DNA from 3 places in the Streptomyces sp. NPDC006458 genome. Region 1 is predicted to be linked to each of the others. Evidence: predicted binding sites of a transcription regulator. Region 1 holds the regulator's gene; each other region holds the start of a gene.

Region 1 (7,909 bases):
GTAGGGGCCGTGCTCGCGCACGAAGCGGTTCACCAGGCCGCGGGCCGGGCGCCCGGAGAACGCCCGGGTGAGCTCGGTGCGTACGTAGAGGGGGTCGGTGAGCGCCTGTTTGTGCAGGACGTGCGCGCCGGACTCGGGGGTGGCGAGGAACGCGGTGCCGAGCTGGGCGGCGCTCGCGCCCACCGCGAGCAGGGCGGCGATCTGGCTGCCCCGCATGATGCCGCCGGCGGCGACGATCGGCAGGGCGACGGCCTCGCGGACCTGCGCGACGAGGGACAGCAGGCCCGTTCCGGCCCGCTCCGCCCCGGGCAGGTCGCGGTGGGTGCCCTGGTGGCCGCCGGCCTCCACGCCCTGCGCGATCACCGCGTCGGCGCCGGCCCGCTCCACCGCGAGGGCCTCCTCGACGGTGGTCGCGGTGACGAGCGTGAGGGTGCCGACGCGGCGCAGGGCCACCAGGGCCTCCGGGGTGGGCACGCCGAAGTGGAAGGAGACCGCCGGGACCGGGTTGTCCAGCAGGACGGCCAGCTTGGTGTCGTAGCCGTCGTCGCGGCCGCTGTCGGGGTCGCCCAGCTCGGTCTCGTACCAGGCGGCCTCGCCGGCGAGCTGGTGGGCGTAGACGTCGACCGCGGCGGGGTCGGGGTGTTCGAGAACCGGCATGAAGAGGTTCACGCCGAAGGGGCGGGAGGTCAGTCCGCGCAGCTGCTTGATCTCCTGGTACATGCCGTCCACCGTCTTGTACCCGGCGGCCAGGAACCCGAGCCCTCCGGCGTCGGACACGGCGGCGGCGAGCTGCGGCACGGAGATGCCGCCCGCCATCGGGGCCTGCACGATCGGAAGCGGGAGGAGATCGGTCAGCGCGGAGGACATGCCCGCATGTTGTCACGTCCTTCGAACAAGTCCGAATCGGGACTTCCGGGAGGCATAGACCTTTGGCACGGGTGGCTTTCGCGTGTTCGTGAAAGCCACCCGAGCCGTACGGAGGGGCCGTCCGGCGCCTGTGGGCCGGCCTTCGTTGAAGGCATCCTTCGACCGCGAGAACGGCCCCCGCTGGCCGGGCTGACCGCACCCACCCGGGGCCAACCCCCGGACCCCCGGACAGCCGGCCCCACACACCTCAGCGACCGTTGAAAGCATCCTTCAACCGCGAGAACAGCCCTTGCTGGCCGGGCTGACCGCACCCACCCGGGGCCAACCCCCGGACCCCCGACAGCCAGCCCCACACACCTCAGCGACCGTTGAAAGCATCCTTCAACCGCGAGAACAGCCCTTGCTGACCGGGCTGAAACTGTCCCTGGGGGCGTTCCTCGCCGCGCAGCTTGGCCAGCTCGCGCAGCAGGCGCTCCTGCTCCGGGTCGAGCTTGCTCGGGGTCTGGACCTCGACGTGGACGATGAGGTCGCCGCGCCCGCCGCCGCGCAGGTGGGTGACGCCCCGGTTGTGCAGCGGGATCGACTGGCCGGACTGGGTGCCGGGCCGGATGTCGACCTCCTCCATGCCGTCGAGCGTCTCCAGCGGCACCTTGGTGCCCAGGGACGCCGCGGTCATCGGGATGGTCACCGTGCAGTGCAGGTCGTCGCCGCGCCGCTGGAAGGTCGAGTGCGGCAGCTCGTGGATCTCGACGTAGAGGTCACCGGCCGGACCGCCGCCGGGGCCGACCTCGCCCTCGCCGGCGAGCTGGATACGGGTGCCGTTGTCGACACCGGCCGGGATCTTCACGGTCAGGGTCCGGCGGGAGCGGACCCGGCCGTCGCCGGCGCACTCCGGGCACGGCGTCGGCACGACGGTGCCGAAGCCCTGGCACTGCGGGCAGGGCCGCGAGGTCATGACCTGGCCCAGGAAGGACCGGGTGACCTGGGAGACCTCACCGCGGCCGCGGCACATGTCGCAGGTCTGCGCGGAGGTGCCCGGCGCCGCGCCCTCACCGCTGCAGGTGGTGCAGACGATGGCCGTGTCGACCTGGATGTCCTTGGTCGTGCCGAAGGCGGCCTCGTCGAGCTCGACCTCGATCCGGATCATCGCGTCCTGGCCGCGCCGGGTGCGCGAACGCGGGCCGCGCTGGGACGCCGTACCGAAGAAGGCGTCCATGATGTCCGAGAAGTTGCCGAAGCCACCCGCGCCGAAGCCGCCCGCGCCGGCCCCGCCGGACTGCGAGAGCGGGTCGCCGCCGAGGTCGTAGACCTGCTTCTTCTGCGGGTCCGACAGCACCTCGTAAGCGGCGTTGATCTCCTTGAACCGCTCCTGGGTCTTCGGGTCCGGGTTGACGTCCGGGTGCAGCTCGCGCGCGAGCCGCCGGAAGGCCTTCTTGATCTCATCCTGCGACGCGTCGCGGCGCACGCCGAGAACGGCGTAGTAGTCCGTGGCCACTTACGACTCCGCCAGGATCTGTCCGACGTACCGTGCCACTGCGCGTACCGCTCCCATCGTTCCCGGGTAATCCATGCGGGTCGGGCCGACCACGCCGAGCTTGGCGACTGCCTCGCCGCCCGAACCGTAGCCCACCGACACCACCGACGTGGAGTTGAGTCCCTCGTAGGCGTTCTCGTGACCGATGCGCACGGTCATGCCCGAATCCCCCGCCTCGCCCAGGAGCTTGAGGAGCACGACCTGCTCCTCCAGGGCCTCCAGGACGGGGCGGATGGTGAGGGGGAAGTCATGTCCGAAGCGGGTCAGATTGGCGGTGCCGCCGATCATCAGCCGCTCCTCGGTCTGTTCGACGAGCGTCTCCAGGAGGGTGGAGAGGACCGTCTGGACCGTGCCGCGGTCCTCCGGTTCGAAGGCCTCCGGAAGATCCTGCACCAGCGGCGGCACATCCGTGAAGCGCCGGCCCGCCACCCGGCTGTTCAGCCGCGCGCGCAGATCCGCGAGCGAGGACTCGCCGAACGGCGCCGGGCAGTCGACCATCCGCTGCTCGACCCGGCCGGTGTCGGTGATCAGCACCAGCATCACCCGGGCCGGTGCCATCGACAGCAGCTCGACGTGCCGGACCGTGGACCGGGTCAGCGAGGGGTACTGCACGACGGCCACCTGCCGGGTGAGCTGCGCGAGCAGCCGCACCGTGCGGGCCACGACGTCGTCGAGGTCGACGGCGCCGTCGAGGAAGTTCTGGATCGCCCGCTTCTCGGGCGCGGTGAGCGGCTTGACCTCGGCGAGCTTGTCGACGAAGAGCCGGTAGCCCTTGTCGGTCGGGATCCGCCCGGCGCTGGTGTGCGGCTGCGCGATGAAGCCCTCGTCCTCCAGGGCCGCCATGTCGTTGCGCACGGTCGCCGGGGAGACGCCCAGGTTGTGGCGCTCGGTGAGGGCCTTGGAACCGACCGGCTCCTCGGTGCCGACGTAGTCCTGGACGATGGCGCGCAGCACCTGGAGCCTTCGTTCACTGAGCATCGCGCACACCTCCAGCAGTCGTCACCCTGGCGCTCGGTCCCTCTGGTTTCCCCGCCTGGCACTCGGAACATACGAGTGCCAGCCTCCCCGGCCCAGTGTACGGCCGTCGGGTGGCCCCCCGGCAAGACAGGTCCCGTACGACCGTGCCCCGCGCGAGGGTCACCGTTAGCGTCGCGGTATGACGGTGACTTGGGAAGAGCTGGGGTGGGAGCGGCTGGCCGCGGGGGTGGGCCGGTGCCGCCTCCCGGTGTGGGACTGCACGGCGGGGCTGGTCCTCGGCGAGGGCGCCGCGCTGCTGATCGACGCGGGTTCGAGCCTGTCCGAAGGGAATCTGCTGGGGACACAGGCGCAGTGGCTGTCCGGCCACGGTGTGACCCATATCGCGCTCACCCACCCCCACTTCGACCACGTCTTCGGCGCGGCGGCGCTCCCGGACGCGGAGGTCTTCGGCGCGGTGGGCGTGGACGGGGCGCTGACCGGAACCCGCGCGGGCGAGGAGCTGCGCGCGGACGCGGTCCGCAACGGTCTGGACGCGCGGACGGCTCAAGAGGCCTCGGCCGCGCTGACCGCGCCCCGCCATCATGTCTCCGGCGAATGGACCCTGGACCTGGGCGGCGGCCGCCAGGTCCTGCTGGCCAACGTCGGCCCCGGCCACACGGCCCACGATCTCGCGGTCCTGGTCCCCGGCTCCCCCGAGGTCGTCTTCTGCGGCGACCTGGTCGAGGAGTCCGGCGATCCGCAGGCGGGCCCGGACGCGGTGCCCTCCCGCTGGCCCGACGCGCTGGACCGGCTTCTCGCCCTGGGCGGCGCGGACGCGCTGTACGTCCCCGGTCACGGGGCGGTGGTGGACGCCGCCTTCGTCCGGCGGCAGCGGGACGAGCTGGCGCGACGATTCGGCGTGTCGCCCTGACGGGGCCGGAGCTTCTCCTATCGTCATCCGAATGCGCCCACCCGTCTCCCGCCCCCGCCCTTCCGACGAGGGTCCTTCGGGCCCGCGCCCTCGGGTGTACTCCGCCGACCTGACCCCTCCGTGGAAGAGGCCCCGGCCGGTTCCCGAGGTCCCGGCCGAGCCCGGCCTGGTGGTCGAGGAGCCCGGCACCGGCTTCTGCGGCGCGGTGATCCGCTGCGAGGCGGGCACGGTGACCCTGGAGGACCGCTTCGGCAAGCACCGGGTGTTCCCGCTGGAGCCGCGCGGCTTCCTGCTGGAGGGGCGGGTGGTGACGCTCGTACGCCCGTCCTCCGCTCCCGTACGCGCCGCCCGTACCGCGTCCGGTTCGGTGGCCGTCCCCGGTGCCCGCGCGCGGGTGGCCCGCGCCGGGCGGATCTACGTCGAGGGCCGCCACGACGCCGAGCTCGTCGAGAAGGTCTGGGGCGACGACCTGCGCGTCGAGGGCGTGGTCGTGGAGTACCTGGAGGGCGTGGACGACCTGCCGGCGATCGTCGCGGAGTTCGCCCCCGGCCCGGACGCCCGTCTCGGTGTGCTGGTGGACCACCTGGTGCCGGGCTCGAAGGAGTGGCGCATCGCGCGGGAGGTCACCAGCGAGCACGCGCTGGTGGTGGGCCATCCCTACATCGACATCTGGGAGGCCGTGAAGCCGTCGTCGCTGGGGATTCCGCGGTGGCCCGGCGTCCCGCGCGGGCAGGACTGGAAGACGGGCGTGTGCCGGGCCCTGGGGTGGCCCTCGGACAACACGGGCGCGGTGTGGCAGGCGATCCTGAAGCGGGTGGGGTCCTACCGGGACCTGGAGCCTGAGCTGCTGGGGCGGGTGGAGGAGCTGATCGACTTCGTCACGCACGGCGGTGAGGCCTGACGCGCTCGTCGGCGGTCCCACGCTCGTCCACGGCGGTCGTCTCCGTGGCCCTCCGACCGTCACGTGCTTCTGGCGGCAGCCTACGAACCGGGGCAGAGGCGAACCCCGGTTCCGGGGCGATTCACCCGCCGGGGTGATCAGTCCACCAGGTCCCGCACGACGGCGTCCGCGAGCAGCCGTCCTCGCAGGGTCAGGACCGCCCGGCCCTCGTCGTACGGCCCCTGCTGGAGCAGTCCGCCGGACAGGGCGCGGCGGGCCGCGCCCAGGCCGTCCTCCTTCAGCAGGTCCAGGGGGGCGCCCTCGCGCAGACGCAGCTCCAGGAGGATGCGCTCGACCCTGCGGTCCTCGTCGCTCAGCAGCTCGCGGCCGGCTCCCGGTGAGCGGCCTTCGGCCAGCGCCGCGGCGTACGCCCCCGGGTGCTTGACGTTCCACCAGCGCACGCCGCCCACATGGGAGTGCGCGCCGGGGCCCGCGCCCCACCAGTCGGCGCCGCGCCAGTAGAGCTCGTTGTGCAGACAGCGGGCGGCTTCGGAGGTGGCCCAGTTGGAGACCTCGTACCAGTCGAAGCCCGCCTCCGAGAGCACCTGCTCGGCGATGAGGTAGCGGTCGGCGTGGACGTCGTCGTCGGTCGTCGGGACCTCGCCGCGCCGGATGCGCCGGGCGAGCTGGGTGCCCTCCTCGACGATCAGGGCGTAGGCCGAGACATGGTCCGGGCCCGCCCCGAGGGCCGCCTCCAGCGAGGCCCGCCAGTCGTCGTCGGACTCGCCCGGGGTGCCGTAGATCAGGTCGAGGTTGACGTGCTCGAAGCCCGCCTGTCGCGCCTCCGCGACGCATGCCTCGGGCCGGCCGGGGGTGTGGGTACGGTCCAGGACCTTCAGCACGTGCTGCCGGGCGCTCTGCATGCCGAAGGAGACCCGGTTGAAGCCGCCCTCGCGCAGGGCGCTCAGATAGGCGGGGTCCACCGACTCCGGGTTGGCCTCCGTGGTGACCTCGGCGTCGGGTGCCAGGCCGAACTCGTCGCGGATCGCCCCCAGCATCCGTACGAGATCGTCGGCGGCCAGCAGGGTCGGCGTACCGCCGCCGACGAAGACCGTACGGACCTCTCGCGGGTCGTCGCCGAGCACCTTGCGGGCGAGCCGGATCTCGTCGATCAGGGTCTCGGCGTAGTTGTCGCGGGAGGCGAGCACTCCGCCGGTGCCACGCAGCTCGGTCGCGGTGTAGGTGTTGAAGTCGCAGTAGCCGCAGCGGGTCGCGCAGTACGGGACGTGCAGGTAGAAGCCGAGGGGCCGGTCGGCGGACCCGGCGAGCGCGGACGCGGGCAGCGCACCGTCGGCGGGGAAGGGCTCGCCGTCGGGAAGTGCGGAGGGCATGTCCTCCAGTGTCCCCCATGGCCGGGCCGGCTCGGTTCCGAGCGGTCGGGGCCGGGTTCGGGGCCCGGCAACCGTGCGGGTCCGGGGCTGGTCCAGGGCTCGTCCGGGGCTGGTCGGGGCTCGTCCAGGGCTGGTCAGGGCTGACCCGCGGCTGACCCGCGGCTCGTCCGGGGGGCCTGAGGCCGGTCTCAGGTCCGGGCCTGTTCGGCCTGGAGGACCAGCAGCGCCAGGTCGTCCTCCGGCGGCTGGTCCCCGAAGGCGTGGACCAGCCGGCGGATGCGTTCCGCGATCAGCTCGGCCTCCAGGCCCGCGCAGCCGGCGAGTGCGGTCGCCAGGCCGTCGCCGTCGTCGAACTGGCGTGAGCCGTCGCGCCGCTCGGTGACCCCGTCGGTGACGCACAGCAGGCTGTCGCCGGGCCGCAGCGCGAAGATCTGGCTGGTGTACCTCTCGTCCTCGATGACCCCGAGCAGGGTCTGCGGCCGCGCCACCGTACGGACACCGCCGTCCGAACCGAGCAGCAGCGGCAGCGGGTGCCCGGCGGAGGCCAGGGTGCAGCGGACGCCGCCGTCGAAGGGGACGAGCTCGCCGAACAGGAGCGACAGGAAGCGGGTCTGGGGTCCGTCCCCGGGCGCGGACGGGCCCACCAGGGCGCGTGCGGCGGCGTCGGCGACCTCGGTGGCGTCGTCGAGGAGCAGCTGGTTGAGGCGGTCCAGGACGTCGGCGACGCGGTAGCCCTCGCGGGCCAGCAGCCGCAGCCAGGGCCGGGCCAGGCCGATGACGACGGCGGCCTCGGGGCCCTTGCCCTGGACGTCGCCGACGGCGAAGCACCAGCGTCCGTCGCCGGCCGGGAAGAGGTCGTAGAAGTCGCCGCTGGGGCCGCCCTTGTCGCACGGCTCGTAGACCAGCGCGCTGCGCACCCCGGGGATGTGGGCGACCGCGCCGGGCAGCAGGCCGCGCTGGAGCACGGCGCTGATGGTGGCCTGGCGGGCGTACTGCCGGGCCGCGCCGATCGCGAGCGCGACCCGGCGGGCCAGATCCTCGACCAGCCCGGTGATCTCGTCCGGGAAGCGCCGGATTCCGGCGCGGCCGATGACGAGCGTGCCCAGCGGGCGTCCGCCGGCGATCAGCCGGTAGGCGAGCGCCGAGCCGTGCGGGGCGCCGGGCGCGAGGGCTGCGGCGGGCCAGGGGTGGCCGACGGGCCCCGACCGCAGGCCGTCGGGCGGGCGGGGCGGTTCCTTCTCCAGGACGCGGCGCAGCTCCTCGATCCGCTCCTCGCAGCCGTGCCAGACCCGCCCGAGCCGCGCTCCGGGCGCCCCGCCGCCCTCGCTCCAGCCGCGCCCGGTGACCTC
Region 2 (7,909 bases), on a different contig from region 1:
TCAGGCGTTCCTCGACATCGGGGCGGTGGGAGCGTTCGCGCAGGAATTCCGCGTCCGCGCCGAGACCGTGGACGCCGATATGGGTGGTCTTCAGCGGGGGCGCGCCCGTCGGGGTGTGCCTGATGTAGCGGGCCGCGGTGCCCGTGGGGGACATGGGGTGGATGCGGTCGGCGTCCACCACGCCCGCGCACTCCATGAACGCGAAGGCCCAGCGCCAGGTGAGGAAGCCGAGCCGGTCCGCGCCGAGCATGCCCCACACGAGCTGGGAGCGAATGTCCTCGGGGAGCATCTCGAAGTACTCGCGGGGCGCCCAGGGCGTGTGCGAGAAGTGGCCGATCCTGAGGTCGGGGCGCAGTTCGCGGAGCATGCCGGGGACCAGACAGAGGTGGTAGTCCTGGACCAGCACCGCCGCGCCCGGGGCCGCCTCCTCGGCGAGGGCCTCGGCGAAGGCGCGGTTGTAGGTCTCGTAGGACGCCCACTGGCGGCGGAACCCGGCGTCGAAGACCGGCTCCAGCGGGGTCTGGTAGAGCATGTGGTGGACGAACCAGAGCACCGAGTTGGCGACGCCGTTGTACGCGTCGGAGTGCACGTCCGGCGGGATGGCGAGCATGCGGACGCCGGACTCGCCCTCGCCGCGGCGTACGGCCTCGCGGTCGCCGTCGGACAGGGCCGAGCAGACCCAGAGGGCACCGGCGTCCGGGCCGATCGCCGAAAGGCCGGAGACCAGGCCCCCGCCGCCTCTCCTGGCGTGCAGAGAGCCGTCGTCCCGCAGTTCGTAGGAGACCGGGCCGCGGTTGGACGCGACCAGCACCTGTGCACCTCGCGTGGAAACCATGTGCCTCAACCTAGCCCGGCCCGGAAACGCTCAAACGTACGGTTCGGCTGTATACGGACATTGTCCTGCGTTTACGCCACCTTCCGGGCCGCGTATTCCGCGATCTCCACCATCGGCGGACGTTCCTCCGTGTCGACCGAGAACGTACGGGCCTCGAAGCCGCTCTCGCCCCGCTCGAACTGGGTCAGCGCCGGGCGGATCAGATGCCCCCGGGCCAGGCGCAGCTGGGCGGTGCGGTAGATCGCCGCAGCCATTCGGCCGAGTGCCTGGCCGTCCTGGTGGCGGTGCTTGCGCACCCCTATGTCGACCTGGGCGAGGGCGTCGAGACCCACCAGGTGCAGGGAGTCGATGAGCATGCCGATCTCCACGCCGTAGCCGACGGGGAAGGGGAGCTGTTCGAGGAGGCTGCGGCGGGCCGCGTACTCCCCGCCCAGCGGCTGGACGAAGCCGGCCAGCTGCGGCCAGTGCATGTTCAGCAGGGGGCGGGCCATCAGCTCCGTCACCCGGCCGCCCTGGCCCGCCGCGCCGGCCAGCGGGCGGTCGTACATGCCCTTGACCAGGTCCACGCCGGGATCGGTGAGCAGCGGGCCGACGATGCCCGAGACGAAGTCGGAGGAGAAGTTCCTGAGGTCGGAGTCGATGAAGCAGACGACGTCCCCGGTGGTGACCAGCAGGGAGCGCCAGAGGACCTCGCCCTTGCCGGGGGCGGCGGGTATGCGGGGCAGGATCGTGTCGCGGTGGACGACGGTGGCGCCCGCCGCGGCGGCCACCTGCGAGGTACGGTCGGTGGAACCGGAGTCGATGACGACCAGTTCGTCGACCAGGGGGACCTGCTGCATGAGGTCGTGGCGGATGATCGCGACGATGTCGCCGACCGTCTCCTCCTCGTTGAGCGCGGGCAGGACGACGGAGACCGTCTGGCCGGTGCTCCGTTTGGCGGCCAGGATCTTGTGGAGCGGGCGATCGGCTACGGACCAGGAGCGGGTGGTCAGCCAGCGCTCGACTTCTTCCAGCACAGCCTGCGGCTCCTCTGCGTTCTGTCGGCGAGAGGGGTAGTTTGTGATCCATCTCGCGGTTCGGACGGCTATCTCAACTGTCCTGGCCTTCGGTTACAGTCTTGAACAACGCTGATGACCATCGCATGTCGGGGGTCGTCCACGCGGACAACAACCACATACAGCTCATCCAGAGGGGCAGAGGGATACGGCCCGATGAAGCCCCGGCAACCCTCCAGTCGGTACTCCTGACATTCGTGCAGCGAGGCTCCCGGCTAGGGAAGGTGCCAAATCCGTCTCACGGCGAGATGCGTCGTGAGGAAGATGAGGAGAAAGGGCCTCGCCTCACATGGCTGTGCAGACTGCTGCAAGCAGCACCGATTCCGTCGTCGACCTCGGCCCCGCCGCAGCCCTGAGCTGCCGCGAGTGCGGCCACCGGGTCCCGCTCGGCCCCGTCTTCGCCTGCGAGGAGTGTTTCGGGCCGCTGGAGATCGCCTACGACTTCTCCTCGTACGACGCCGAGGAGCTGCGCAAGCGGATCGAGAGCGGTCCCGCGAACATCTGGCGCTACGCACCGCTCCTGCCGGTCCCGGCCGACGTCGCCGAGAAGCCGAATCTCAACCCCGGCTGGACCGAGCTGGTCAAGGCCGACAACCTGGCGCGTGAGCTGGGCGTGACCGGTGGGCTGTTCGTCAAGGACGACTCCGGCAACCCCACGCACTCCTTCAAGGACCGTGTCGTCGCGCAGGCCCTGGAGGCCGCCCGCGCCTTCGGGTTCACCACGCTGTCGTGCTCCTCCACCGGCAACCTCGCCGGCGCCGTGGGTGCCGCGGCCGCCCGCGCGGGCCTCAGGTCCTGTGTGTTCATCCCGCACGACCTGGAGCAGGGCAAGGTCGTCATGGCCGCGGTCTACGGCGGCGAGCTCGTCGGCATCGAGGGCAACTACGACGACGTCAACCGCTTCTGCTCCGAGCTCATCGGCGACCCGGCCGGCGAGGGCTGGGGCTTTGTGAACGTCAACCTGCGGCCGTACTACGCGGAGGGCTCCAAGACCCTCGCGTACGAGATCTGCGAGCAGCTGGGGTGGCGGCTGCCCGACCAGATCGTCGTGCCGATCGCGTCCGGCTCGCAGCTCACCAAGATCGACAAGGGGCTCCAGGAGCTCGTCAAGCTCGGGCTCGTCGAGGACCGGCCGTACAAGATCTTCGGTGCCCAGGCCGAGGGCTGCTCGCCGGTGTCCACCGCCTTCAAGGCCGGGCACGACGTGGTGCGGCCGCAGAAGCCGGACACCATCGCCAAGTCGCTGGCCATCGGCAACCCGGCCGACGGGCCGTACGTCCTCGACATCGCGCGCCGGACCGGCGGTTCGGTGGAGGATGTGAACGACGAGCAGATCGTGGACGCGATCAAGCTGCTCGCCCGGACCGAGGGCATCTTCGCCGAGACGGCCGGCGGTGTGACCGTCGGCGTGACGAAGAAGCTGATCGACAGCGGTGTTCTCGACCCCTCGCTGACCACCGTCGTCCTCAACACCGGTGACGGTCTGAAGACCCTCGACGCGGTGGCCGGCACCGGCCTGACCGCCACCATCCGCCCCAACCTGGACTCCTTCCGAGAGGCTGGCCTCGCATGAGCGTGACCGTCCGCATCCCCACCATCCTGCGCACCTACACCGGCGGTCGGGCCGAGGTCGCGGCCGAGGGCAAGACCCTCGCCGAGGTCATCGCCGACCTGGAGAAGAACCACACGGGCATCGCCGCCCGCGTCCTGGACGATCAGGGCAAGCTGCGCCGGTTCGTGAACGTGTACGTCAACGACGACGACGTGCGCTTCGAGCAGGGTCTGGAGACCGCGACCCCGGACGGGGCCGGCGTGTCCATCATTCCGGCGGTCGCCGGCGGCTGACCCCGCCCGTAATTACCGTCGGTAACGGCGGTAACCGAGAGTTCATCGAATTGCCCCCTCCGTGAGAGAAGCGGAGGGGGCAATTCTGCATGGTTGAGCACGGTAGAGTTGGGGAAGCCGCCACTCCCGCATGCCGGGCGCATATGAGTTTCGCCAGGCGTTCCGTCGGAGAACCGATGAGAAGTAGCCAAAGTGTGTGGCGCTTTTGCGACCTTCATCCCCTTTGTGTGGCCCGACTTGCCCGGAATTCAGGTGAATTCTCGGTAAACTCCCGACCGGTCGCGTCCTGAATTCTCGTCCGATTGACCTGTTGCAGACGGCAGTTGGACAGATACATTCGGCCGCGGTCGACGCGTTCCGGCGCACACCCCCAGTCAATGGGGGGTGAGGTCTGACCCGGGTCCGCGAAGTGTGGATCTGTGCAAGGGCCAGTAATAGGGGAGTTAGGCATGGCTCAGGGCACCGTCAAGTGGTTCAACGCGGAGAAGGGGTACGGCTTCATCGCGGTCGACGGTGGTGCGGACGTCTTCGTCCACTACAGCGCGATTCAGATGGACGGCTACCGCACCCTGGAAGAGGGCCAGCGGGTCGAGTTCGAGATCTCGCAGGGTCAGAAGGGCCCGCAGGCCGACATGGTTCGCGTCACCGCCTGAACGTTCTTTCTTTTGCGAAGGGCCCGCACCTGCCAGGGTGCGGGCCCTTCGTTTCGCGTGCGCGGGTCCGCCGGCCGCGCCGACGTCGAGCGAGTCGACGCCGTGGCCCTTCGTTCGCGTGCGCGGGTCCGCCCCGGCTCGTGTTCGCGGGGGGCTGAGCGCCACCCCCGATCCCCTGGAGCCGCTTGCACTCGGCAGGGGCGAGTGCTAATCATTGGCGTTAGCACTCTGAAGGTGAGAGTGACAACGAAGGACCGGGTCGGTGAGGCCCGCAGGCCGGGTGGGGCAAGGAACCACGAGGCCCGCGAGCCGTCCGTCGCGGGCGCGGGCGCGGTCCGAAGGAATCACCCCCAGTCCTGGAGGGACCACTTCACATGGCCAAGATCATCGCGTTCGACGAGGAGGCGCGGCGCGGCCTCGAGCGCGGCATGAACCAGCTCGCGGACGCCGTCAAGGTGACGCTCGGCCCCAAGGGCCGCAACGTCGTCCTCGAGAAGAAGTGGGGCGCCCCCACGATCACCAACGATGGTGTCTCCATCGCCAAGGAGATCGAGCTCGAGGACCCGTACGAGAAGATCGGCGCCGAGCTGGTCAAGGAAGTCGCCAAGAAGACGGACGACGTCGCCGGCGACGGTACGACCACCGCCACCGTCCTCGCCCAGGCCCTGGTCCGCGAGGGCCTGCGCAACGTGGCCGCCGGTGCCAACCCGATGGCCCTCAAGCGCGGTATCGAGAAGGCCGTCGAGGCCGTCTCCGGTGCCCTGCTCGACCAGGCCAAGGAGGTCGAGACCAAGGAGCAGATCGCCTCCACCGCCTCCATCTCCGCCGCCGACACCCAGATCGGCGAGCTCATCGCCGAGGCCATGGACAAGGTCGGCAAGGAAGGCGTCATCACCGTCGAGGAGTCGCAGACCTTCGGTCTGGAGCTTGAGCTCACCGAGGGCATGCGCTTCGACAAGGGCTACATCTCGGCGTACTTCGCGACCGACATGGAGCGCATGGAGGCGGTGCTCGAGGACCCGTACATCCTCATCGCCAACTCCAAGATCTCCTCGGTCAAGGACCTGCTCCCGCTCCTGGAGAAGGTCATGCAGTCCGGCAAGCCGCTGCTGATCATCGCCGAGGACGTCGAGGGCGAGGCCCTGTCGACCCTGGTCGTCAACAAGATCCGCGGCACCTTCCGCTCCGTGGCCGTCAAGGCCCCGGGCTTCGGTGACCGCCGCAAGGCCATGCTCGGCGACATCGCCATCCTCACGGGCGGCGAGGTCATCTCCGAGGAGGTCGGCCTCAAGCTGGAGAACGCGAGCCTGGACCTCCTGGGCCGCGCCCGCAAGGTCGTCATCACCAAGGACGAGACCACCATCGTCGACGGCGCCGGCTCCTCGGAGCAGGTGGGCGGCCGCGTGAACCAGATCCGCGCCGAGATCGAGAACAGCGACTCCGACTACGACCGCGAGAAGCTCCAGGAGCGCCTGGCCAAGCTCGCCGGCGGCGTCGCGGTCATCAAGGCCGGTGCCGCCACCGAGGTGGAGCTCAAGGAGCGCAAGCACCGCATCGAGGACGCCGTGCGCAACGCCAAGGCGGCCGTCGAGGAGGGCATCGTCGCCGGTGGCGGCGTGGCCCTGCTCCAGGCCTCCGGTGTCTTCGAGAAGCTGGACCTCGAGGGCGACGAGGCCACCGGTGCCGCCGCTGTGAAGCTGGCCCTGGAGGCCCCGCTGAAGCAGATCGCCGTCAACGCCGGCCTCGAGGGCGGCGTCGTGGTGGAGAAGGTCCGCAACCTCACCCCGGGCCACGGCCTGAACGCCGCGACCGGTGAGTACGTCGACCTGGTCGCCGAGGGCATCATCGACCCGGCGAAGGTGACCCGTTCCGCGCTGCAGAACGCCGCCTCCATCGCCGCGCTGTTCCTCACCACCGAGGCCGTCATCGCCGACAAGCCGGAGAAGGCCGCCGCGCCTGCCGGTGGCGGCATGCCGGGCGGTGACATGGACTTCTGATCGACCTGAGTCGATCGACCGTCCTACGGACCGAGGGCGGCACTCCCCGAGAGGGGGGTGCCGCCCTCGGGCGTTCCCCGGCGGACTCCCGGGCGCACCCCGGCGCGGGAGCTCCCGGCGAACGGGTGCGGGGGCGTCGTCGGGCGTGTCGGGGGTCACAGCCGGGCGGGGCTGGGAATGCGCGGACCGGCGTGAGAACTTGTTTAAGGCAGTGCAAAAATGCATGCGCACATACCAACTGGTTAGCCGAGTACGTCCCCGAGGAGCCCCCGCATGACCGCCACCGTCACCGAGTCCGCCGCCTCGCGCGCGGCCGAGATCCTCTCCCGGCCCGTCTCGATCAACGGCCTGACCGTCCCCAACCGCATCGCCATGGCGCCGATGACCCGCATGTTCTCGCCCGGCGGTGTGCCCGGCGCGGACGTGGCCTCGTACTACGGCCGCCGGGCCGCCGCCGGGGTCGGCCTGATCGTCACCGAGGGGACGTACGTCGGCCACGACTCGGCGGGGCAGAGCAGCCGGGTGCCGTGGTTCCACGGGGAGGAGCAGCTGGCCGGGTGGGCGAAGGTCGCCGAGGCCGTGCACGCGGCGGGCGGCCGGATCGTGCCGCAGCTGTGGCACATCGGCATGGTGCGCCGGCAGGGGCAGCCGCCGTTCGCGGACGCCCCGGCCGTCGGCCCCTCCGGGCTGCGCATCGGTGCCACCGAGGCCACCGGCAAGGCGATGACCCAGAGCGACCTGGACGATGTCGTCGCCGCGTTCGCCGAGGCGGCCGCCGCCGCCGAGCGCATCGGCTTCGACGGCGTCGAGCTGCACGGCGCCCACGGCTACCTCATCGACCAGTTCCTGTGGGCCGGCACCAACCGCCGTACCGACGCCTACGGCGGTGACGCGGTGGCCCGTACGAAGTTCGGGGCGGAGATCGTGGCGGCGGTCCGGGCGGCCGTGTCGCCGGACTTCCCGGTCGTCTTCCGCTACTCGCAGTGGAAGCAGGACGCGTACGACGCGCGGCTCGCCGAGACCCCCGAGGAGCTGGAGGCCGTCCTCACCCCGCTCGCGGCGGCCGGTGTCGACGCCTTCCACGCCTCCACACGCCGCTACTGGGAGCCCGAGTTCGAGGGCTCCGACCTCAACCTGGCCGGCTGGACCAAGAAGCTCACCGGCAAGCAGGCCATCACCGTCGGCTCGGTCGGCCTCGACGGCGACTTCATCCGGGCCTTCGCGGGCGAGGGCGCCCCGGTCGGCAGCCTCGACAACCTGCTGGACCGGATGGAGCGCGACGAGTTCGACCTGGTCGCGGTCGGCCGGGCGATCCTCCAGGACCCCCAGTGGGCGGCCAAGGTGCTGGCCGGCCGCTTCGAGGAACTGCTGCCCTACGACGGGGCGGCGGTGCAGACCCTGAGCTGAGCGCTTCGCTCAGAGGTTGCCCAGCGGCTCGATGTCCACGCGGACCGGGGTGCCCCACACCCGCAGCACCTCGTAGTCGGTGAACTCGTGCACCAGCCGGTAGGCCATCGCGGGCCG
Region 3 (7,909 bases), on a different contig from region 1:
CCCTCAAGCCGGCCGACCTGGCCAGGCTGAGCCGGGGCCTCAAGCTGAACTGCGCCACCTTCGAGCGACTGAGGCTGAACCCCGGCTTCGACAAACTGCCCGCCTCGGTCCGCAACATGATCAAGAAATTCGTGGCGGATCCGATCGACGTGGCCACGGGGGACATGGCTCTGCCCCGTACGGACGTCCAACTCCCCGGTGTGCTGCCGTTGGTGCTGGAACGCACCCATGTTTCCTCGTATCGCTGGGGCGGCTGGTTCGGCCCGTCCTGGGCCTCTACGCTCGACCAGCGTGTTCAGGCCGACGATGACGGCTTCGTCTACGCGGCAGCCGACGGTGCTCGCCTGTGTTTCCCCGTGCCTGATCCGGAGACCAACGAGCCGGTCCGCCCGGAGACCGCAGGCTCCCGCCTGACCCTGTCCTGGGACCACGACACCGACGGCGCGATACGCATCACCGACCCCGACACGGGCCTGATCCATGTCTTCCACAGCCCGGTCGCGGCAGCCGACGACACAGCGGTGGACCTGCCCCTCCAGCAGATTCAGGACCGTAACGGCAACCGCGTCACCGTCGTCTATGCCGAGGGTGACGTCCCCGCCGCGGTCGAGCACTCCGGCGGCTACAGGATTGCCCTGGACCACCATCCTTCCCTCTCGCGCATCACGGGTCTGCGCCTCCTCGACCCCACCGCGCCGGAAGGGCGGGGCACCACCCTGCTCACCTTCGGCTACGACGAGACGGGCCGCCTCACCGAGGAGACCAACTCCTCTGGCCTGCCGCTGCGCTACACCTACGATGCCGACGGACGCATCACGTCCTGGACCGACCGCAACGACACCACGTACTGGTACTCCTACGACGGGCAGGGCCGCGTCGTGGCCACCGGCGGCACCGGCGACGCGCTGGCCTCCACCTTCACCTACGACGACGCCACACGCACGACCCTCGTCACCGACTCCCTCGGGCACACTCGTATCTACGAGCACAATGAGGCCCTCCGCCTCATCCGCGAGACCGACCCGCTCGGCAACGTCACACAGCAGGAGTGGGACGAGGACAGGCAACTCGTCTCGGTCACGGACCCCTTGGGAAACATCACGGGCCACACGTACGACGAGAACGGCCACGTCACGCACGTCCTGCGGTCGGACGGCAGCGAACTCCACCTCGGGTACAACGAGGTGGGCCTGCCCACGCTGATGGTGGACGCAGCCGGCTCGCAATGGGTCCAGGAATACGACGCGTCGGGCAACACGGTGGCTGTCACCGACCCGGCGGGGCGCACTACGCGCTTCGCCTACAACAGGAACGGCAGCCTCAAGCGCATCAGCGACTCCTCGGGCAGCGCCACCCTGATCCGTAGCGACGGAGCGGGCCTCCCTCTCGACGTGACGGACACTCTGGGTGCGACAACAACGTGCGAGCGGGACGCGTTCGGGCGCCCCATCGTCCTGACCGACGCGTCGGGAGCCCAGACCCGCTTGGAGTGGAATGTCGAGGGCAAGCCGGTACGCCGCATCGCCGCCGACGGGTCGGAGGAGACCTGGCGCTACGACGCCGAGGGCAACTGCACCCACCACACCGATGCGTACGGCGGCGTCTCGCGCTTCGAGTACACGTACTTCGACCTCTTGTCGGCACGCACCGGCCCGGACGGAGTGCGCTACGAGTTCTCCTACGACACCGAACTCCACCTCGTGCAGGTCCGCAATCCGCAGGGCCTGAACTGGGACTACACCTACGACCCGGCGGGACGACTGAGCTCGGAGGACGACTTCGACGGCCGGACGCTCGCCTATACGCACGACCAGGCGGGTCGCCTGACATCTCGCACGAACGCGATCGGTCAAGTGGTTGCGTTCGAGCGCAACACCCTGGGGCAGGTCGTACGCAAAGACGCGGCGGGCCAGGTGACGGCGTACACATACGACCCGATGGGCCGACTTGCCGAGGCGGGCGGTCCAGGGGTCAGCACACTGGCCATGCTGCGAGACCGCCACGGCAGGGTGTTGTCGGAGACAGTCGACGGCCGCGAAGTGACCTACAGATACGACGACTTGGGACAGCTGGTCAGTCGGACGACACCGACCGGAGCGACGACGGACTGGTCGTACGACAGTGCCGGCCGGCGCACGAGGATGGTCGCCTCTGGACGTGCCGTCGATTTCACCTATGACTCAGCGGGCCGCGAACTCGTACGGCGAGTCGGCGAGACGCTCACGTTGGAGCACACCTACGACGCCCTCGGCCGCAGAACCGTCCAGTCGGTGACGGCCCAGGACGGGCGCCCGATCCAGCGTCGCGCCTACACCTACCGCGCCGACGGCAACCCCGTTCGCATCGATGACCAGCTGGCCGGGAGCCGCACCATCGACCTGGACGCGGTGGGCAGGGTCACGGCGGTGCGCGCGGAGACCTGGTCGGAGACGTACGCGTACGACACGGCAGGCAACCAGGTGTCCGCGTCGTGGCCCGCGTCCCATGGTCGAGAGGCGGCCGGCACACGCGCGTACGAGGGCACCCGCATCCGGCGTGCAGGTGAGGTCCGCTACGAACACGACGCCCTCGGCCGTGTCGTCCTGCGCCAGAAGAGTCGACTGTCCCGCAAGCCGGACACCTGGCACTACGAGTGGGACGCCGAGGACCGCCTGACCCAGGTGACCACACCGGACGGCACCCGCTGGCGCTACACCTATGACCCGCTGGGCCGTCGTACGGCGAAACTGCGCCTTGCCGTCGGCGGCGAAACGGTCGTCGAACGCGTCGAGTTCACCTGGGACGGCTCGGTCCTGTGCGAACAGACCACCACGTCACCGGAGCTGCCGCACCAGGTTACGCTCACCTGGGACCACCAGGGCCAGCACCCCGTGGCCCAGACCGAACGTCTCACGTCGGACACATCCCAGGAAGATGTCGACTCCCGGTTCTTCGCCATCGTGACCGATCTCGTCGGCACCCCCGGCGAGCTCGTGGACGAGCAGGGCGAGATCGCATGGCGCGCCCGCAGCACGGTCTGGGGCACCACCGCCTGGCCCGCGAACAGCACGGCCTACACACCCCTGCGCTTCCCGGGGCAGTACCACGACCCCGAAACAGGCCTGCACTACAACTTCTTCCGCCACTACGACCCCGAGACCGCCCGCTACCTCACTACCGACCCCCTCGGTCTCACTCCCGGACCGAATCCCACCGCGTACGTCCTCAATCCGCACACGTGGAGCGATCCTCTCGGCTTGTCAGGGTGCCCAGAACACCTTTTCCGAGGAACCACCCTCGGTTTCGAAGGAAGCCCTGGCGTACAGCGGTACGGCATCACGCCCACGTCCTCCGACCCCGGCGTGGCAACCGTGTTCGCGACACAGGCCGAGAGGTTCGGAGAGGCCGTCGTAGAGATCTATCCACGCCGCGCGCTACAGGGGGTCCCCGTGCACGAGGGGTACATCGCGCGCGAGGCCGAATGGCCGGTCGAACTGAGCCCGGCCGACCTCTCGTCCCGTGCCTCCCTGCAGGTTCCTTCGGCCGTTGCGCGAGATATCCTCGCGGAAATGGGAGTCAACGTGCCGAGGAGAGTCAGAAACGAGGACATCGATCCTCTACTCGAGTACGACATCCCGAAACTTTCACCCGAACAGATCGCGAAATTCGTCGAGGAGGCCCACAAACGTGCCTGAGAAGGCAGCGCTAAGCGTTCTGGAAGTCCTTCCCGCGCCGACAGAACTAACGGCGGTGTGCGTTGTGCGATGCATCGAAGGGACGGCCGTCCTGGGGATGCAATTCCTTGGCATGCCACCGCAAGAAGAGAACGGCGACGCTCATGCGCCTCTCACCTTGGAAAAGATCGAGTGGTATGGCAGAGACGTGGAACAGTTGGACACGGTTCATTCCGGCAAGGTCACCTTGAGGGGGGAGTCGGCCAAGACGCTCACGCCGGGAACGACGCTGACACTCGCACATCCGTGAACATCGCACGAAGGTGATGCTCCACGGCCCCATATCCCTCGGGAGAAGGCCTGACGCTGCCAGAGGTGGAGGCCCGCGCCGTACGCGGCCTGAGGTTCGCGGAAGCCCTGCCCGAACGGCTCGCTCAGGCCACCCCGGCCGCGCGGCTCGCGGACGAGGAAAGGGCACGACGGCTGACGGCGGGACCCGAGCAGCCGGAAGGCCCGGCGCCCCCAACCGGGTGCCGGGCCTTCTGGTGGTGCGTGGTGGGTCAGTGCGAGTGGCCGTGGCCGTGGCCTGCGTCGGCCGGCTCCTCTTCCTTCTTCTCGACGACCAGGGTCTCGGTCGTCAGAAGCAGGGAGGCGATGGAGGCGGCGTTCTCCAGGGCGGAGCGGGTGACCTTGACCGGGTCGATGACGCCCTGCTTGACCAGGTCGCCGTACTCGCCGGTGGCGGCGTTGTAGCCGTTGCCCTTCTCCAGGTCGGCGACCTTGGAGACGATGACGTAGCCCTCCAGGCCGGCGTTCTCGGCGATCCAGCGCAGCGGCTCGACGGCGGCGCGGCGGACGACGGAGACACCGGTGGCCTCGTCGCCGGTCTTGCCGAGGTTGCCCTCCAGGACCTTCACGGCGTGGACGAGCGCGGAGCCACCACCGGAGACGATGCCCTCCTCGACCGCGGCGCGGGTCGCGGAGATGGCGTCCTCCAGACGGTGCTTCTTCTCCTTCAGCTCCACCTCGGTGGCGGCGCCGACCTTGATCACGCACACGCCGCCGGCCAGCTTCGCGAGGCGCTCCTGGAGCTTCTCGCGGTCCCAGTCGGAGTCGGTGTTCTCGATCTCGGCCTTGATCTGGTTGACGCGGCCGACGACGTCCTCGGAGTTGCCGCCACCGTCGACCAGGGTGGTGTCGTCCTTGGTGACGGTCACGCGGCGGGCGCTGCCCAGCACGTCCAGACCGGCCTGGTCGAGCTTGAGACCGACCTCCTCGGAGATGACCGTGGCGCCCGTGAGGACCGCCATGTCCTGGAGCATCGCCTTGCGGCGGTCACCGAAGCCGGGGGCCTTGACCGCGACCGCGTTGAAGGTGCCGCGGATCTTGTTCACGACGAGGGTGGACAGGGCCTCGCCCTCGACGTCCTCGGCGATGATCAGCAGCGGCTTGGAGCCACCGGACTGGATGACCTTCTCCAGCAGCGGCAGCAGGTCCTGGATCGAGGAGATCTTGCCCTGGTTGATGAGGATGTAGGGGTCCTCCAGGACGGCCTCCATGCGCTCCTGGTCCGTCACGAAGTACGGCGACAGGTAGCCCTTGTCGAAGGCCATGCCCTCGGTGAAGTCCAGCTCCAGACCGAAAGTGTTGGACTCCTCGACGGTGATGACACCGTCCTTGCCGACCTTGTCCATCGCCTCGGCGATGAGCTCGCCGACCTGCTGGTCCTGGGCGGACAGCGCGGCGACGGCGGCGATGTCGGACTTCTCCTCGATCGGCCGGGCGGTCGCGAGCAGATCCTCGGAGACCGCGGCGACGGCCGCGTCGATGCCCTTCTTCAGGGCGGCCGGAGAGGCGCCGGCGGCGACGTTCTTCAGGCCCTCGCGGACGAGCGCCTGGGCCAGCACGGTGGCGGTGGTCGTACCGTCACCCGCGATGTCGTTGGTCTTGGTCGCCACCTCCTTCACCAGCTGGGCGCCGAGGTTCTCGAACGGGTCCTCGACCTCGACCTCGCGGGCGATGGTCACACCGTCGTTGGTGATGGTGGGGGCGCCGAACTTCTTGTCGATCACGACGTTGCGGCCCCTGGGGCCGATCGTCACCTTGACCGTGTCCGCAAGCTTGTTGACGCCACGCTCAAGGGCGCGACGGGCGTCCTCGTCGAACTTCAGGATCTTCGCCATGGCAGCGGTAGCCCTCTCGGAAAGTCTGGGGTAAAGAAACTGCGCCCCGGGCGCCCGGCTTCTATGGGTCGCGGGGGCCAGGGGCGCAGAACAAGCAAACAGCAGGGTGTTTCGGGTGCAGCGAGGTGCTTACTTCTCGATGATCGCGAGAACGTCGCGAGCCGAGAGAACGAGGTACTCCTCGTTGTTGTACTTCACCTCGGTGCCGCCGTACTTGCTGTAGAGGACCACGTCGCCGACCTGGACGTCGAGCGGCAGACGGTTGCCGTCCTCGAAGCGGCCCGGGCCCACGGCGAGGACGACGCCCTCCTGGGGCTTCTCCTTCGCGGTGTCCGGGATGACCAGGCCGGAGGCCGTGGTCTGCTCGGCGTCGAGCGGCTGGACCACGATGCGGTCCTCGAGCGGCTTGATGGCAACCTTGGAGCTGGTGGTCGTCACGATCCGACCTCCCCCTTCGGAGATCTCACGGGGTTAACTGTCTGAGGTGGCGACCAGGTGGATCCGTCGTCGCGGGTGCCGGACCTGCCCGTCGCGTGTTTGGCACTCTCCAGTGGGGAGTGCCAGACCCGAGACTATGACCGGGGTTAGCACTCGGTCAAGCGGAGTGCCAATTGACGTCCGGCGCGGCGCCCGTGTCCGACCTTCCTACAGGTAGTTCTCCAGCCTGCCCACCGTCAGTCCCCGCCGCTGGATCTCCCGCAGCACGGCGGCCGTACGGTCGCGCAGGGGCGGGTCGGTGGGGTCGCGGGAGGGCAGCGAGACGATCATGCCGGGCGCGAGCCGTAGAGGAGCCCGGGTATCGGTGACGGTCGCGCTCCAGCGGACGACCGCCGCGATGCCGCAGTCGGCGGCGGCCCGCAGCGTGGTGGTGTCGTAGGCGCCGTGCGGCGGCCGGAAGAGGCGCGGGCGCAGACCGAAGCGGGCCCGGAGCTTGTCCTGCTGACCGCAGATCGCCGCGCGCTGTCCGGCGTACGGCAGTCCGCGCAGATACGTGTGGTCGAGCGTGTGGTTCTGCACGCCCGCCCCGACCGCGCGCAGCCGCGCGAAGTGCGCGTAGCCCGGTCCCACGACGCTGTCGGTGAGGAACAGGCTCACCGGGAGCCGCAGTTCGCGGACCAGGTCGACGAACAGGGGGTCGCGCTCCGCCCCGTCGTCGTAGGTCAGGAAGACGACCCGGTCGCGGGTGGGCACCCGGTCGACGACGGGCGGCAGCGCGCCGGGCGCGGCCGGACGCGGCCGGCGCGCGGGGTCCGGGGCGGCGGGAAGGGGCGCGGTGAGGCCCCAGCGGCGGTACGGCGGCTGCGGCGCGCGCGAGTCGCCGCCGGTGGCGTGCGGGGGCGCGGAGGCCTGCGTGGCGCCGGTGGCGCGGACCCGCTCGGCCGCCTTCCCGCCCAGCCGTTCCACCGGGTCGACGGAGCGGGCGCAGCCGGTGAGCGGGACGGTCAGGGCGAGCGTGGCCGCGATCAGGTCCCGCACCCTCACAGGTAGTCCTCCAGCCGTGCGACCGCGTACCCCTCGTCGGTCACCTTGCGCAGGAACCGGCGGATCATGTCGGGCATGCTGCCCTTCCACTGGGCCTTGCCGCGGAAGTGGCTGAGGACGATGTCACCGGGGTGCAGGCCGCGGTCCCACTCGCGGTACTCCCAGCGGTCGACGAAGACCTCCTGGTTCCAGAGCGGGGCGTACTTCACGCCGCAGGCCTTCGCGGCGCGCAGCGTGTCGCGGTCGTAGCCGCCGAAGGGCGGCCGGAAGACGACGGGGCGCTTGCCGTAGCGCTTCTCGATGACGTCCTGCATGCCGCAGATCTCGCGCTTCTGGCGTTCGTAGGACAGGGCGGGCATGAACGGGTGGTGGAGGGTGTGGTTGTTGAGGGTCACTCCCCGGTCCTGCATCCGCCCGAAGTACCCGTAGTCCTCCTTGACCAGGTAGTCGCTGAGGAAGGCGGTGTACGGGATCTTCAGCTCGCTCATCATCCGCAGGAACGCCGGGTCCTTCTCGGCGCCGTCGTCGATGGTGAGGAAGACGACCTTCTCCTTGGTGGGGACCGTGGTGAAGACCGGCGGCAGGCCCAGT

The links. The regulator HrcA, encoded in region 1, represses chaperone genes, less so after heat shock. The targets are predictions, from matches to a motif close to TTNGCACTCNGNNNNNCNGAGTGCNAA.
Region 2: groL (chaperonin GroEL) is a predicted target of HrcA. The motif match lies at 4,573-4,599, and genes of this name have one in related genera.
Region 3: groES (co-chaperone GroES) is a predicted target of HrcA. The motif match lies at 6,421-6,447, and genes of this name have one in related genera.

The regions. Positions count from the first base shown of each region.
Region 1 covers NZ_JBEXPR010000001.1:411,575-419,483, reverse strand. Annotated here, with positions in the region: gene ABZZ79_RS02045 (nitronate monooxygenase) at 1-867, opposite strand, end outside; gene dnaJ (molecular chaperone DnaJ) at 1,226-2,362, opposite strand; gene hrcA (heat-inducible transcriptional repressor HrcA) at 2,363-3,379, opposite strand; gene ABZZ79_RS02030 (MBL fold metallo-hydrolase) at 3,558-4,289, shown strand; gene ABZZ79_RS02025 (DUF3097 domain-containing protein) at 4,384-5,190, shown strand; gene hemW (radical SAM family heme chaperone HemW) at 5,328-6,560, opposite strand; gene ABZZ79_RS02015 (SpoIIE family protein phosphatase) at 6,749-7,909, opposite strand, start outside.
Region 2 covers NZ_JBEXPR010000007.1:160,020-167,928, reverse strand. Annotated here, with positions in the region: gene ABZZ79_RS11995 (trehalose-6-phosphate synthase) at 1-835, opposite strand, end outside; gene ABZZ79_RS11990 (glucosyl-3-phosphoglycerate synthase) at 907-1,851, opposite strand; SAM riboswitch class I at 2,014-2,161, shown strand; gene thrC (threonine synthase) at 2,180-3,463, shown strand; gene ABZZ79_RS11980 (MoaD/ThiS family protein) at 3,460-3,735, shown strand; gene ABZZ79_RS11975 (cold-shock protein) at 4,185-4,388, shown strand; gene groL (chaperonin GroEL) at 4,763-6,385, shown strand; gene ABZZ79_RS11965 (NADH:flavin oxidoreductase) at 6,659-7,792, shown strand; gene ABZZ79_RS11960 (hypothetical protein) at 7,802-7,909, opposite strand, start outside.
Region 3 covers NZ_JBEXPR010000026.1:16,678-24,586, reverse strand. Annotated here, with positions in the region: gene ABZZ79_RS29805 (DUF6531 domain-containing protein) at 1-3,674, shown strand, start outside; gene ABZZ79_RS29800 (hypothetical protein) at 3,667-3,963, shown strand; gene groL (chaperonin GroEL) at 4,214-5,836, opposite strand; gene groES (co-chaperone GroES) at 5,966-6,274, opposite strand; gene ABZZ79_RS29785 (polysaccharide deacetylase family protein) at 6,482-7,318, opposite strand; gene ABZZ79_RS29780 (polysaccharide deacetylase family protein) at 7,315-7,909, opposite strand, start outside.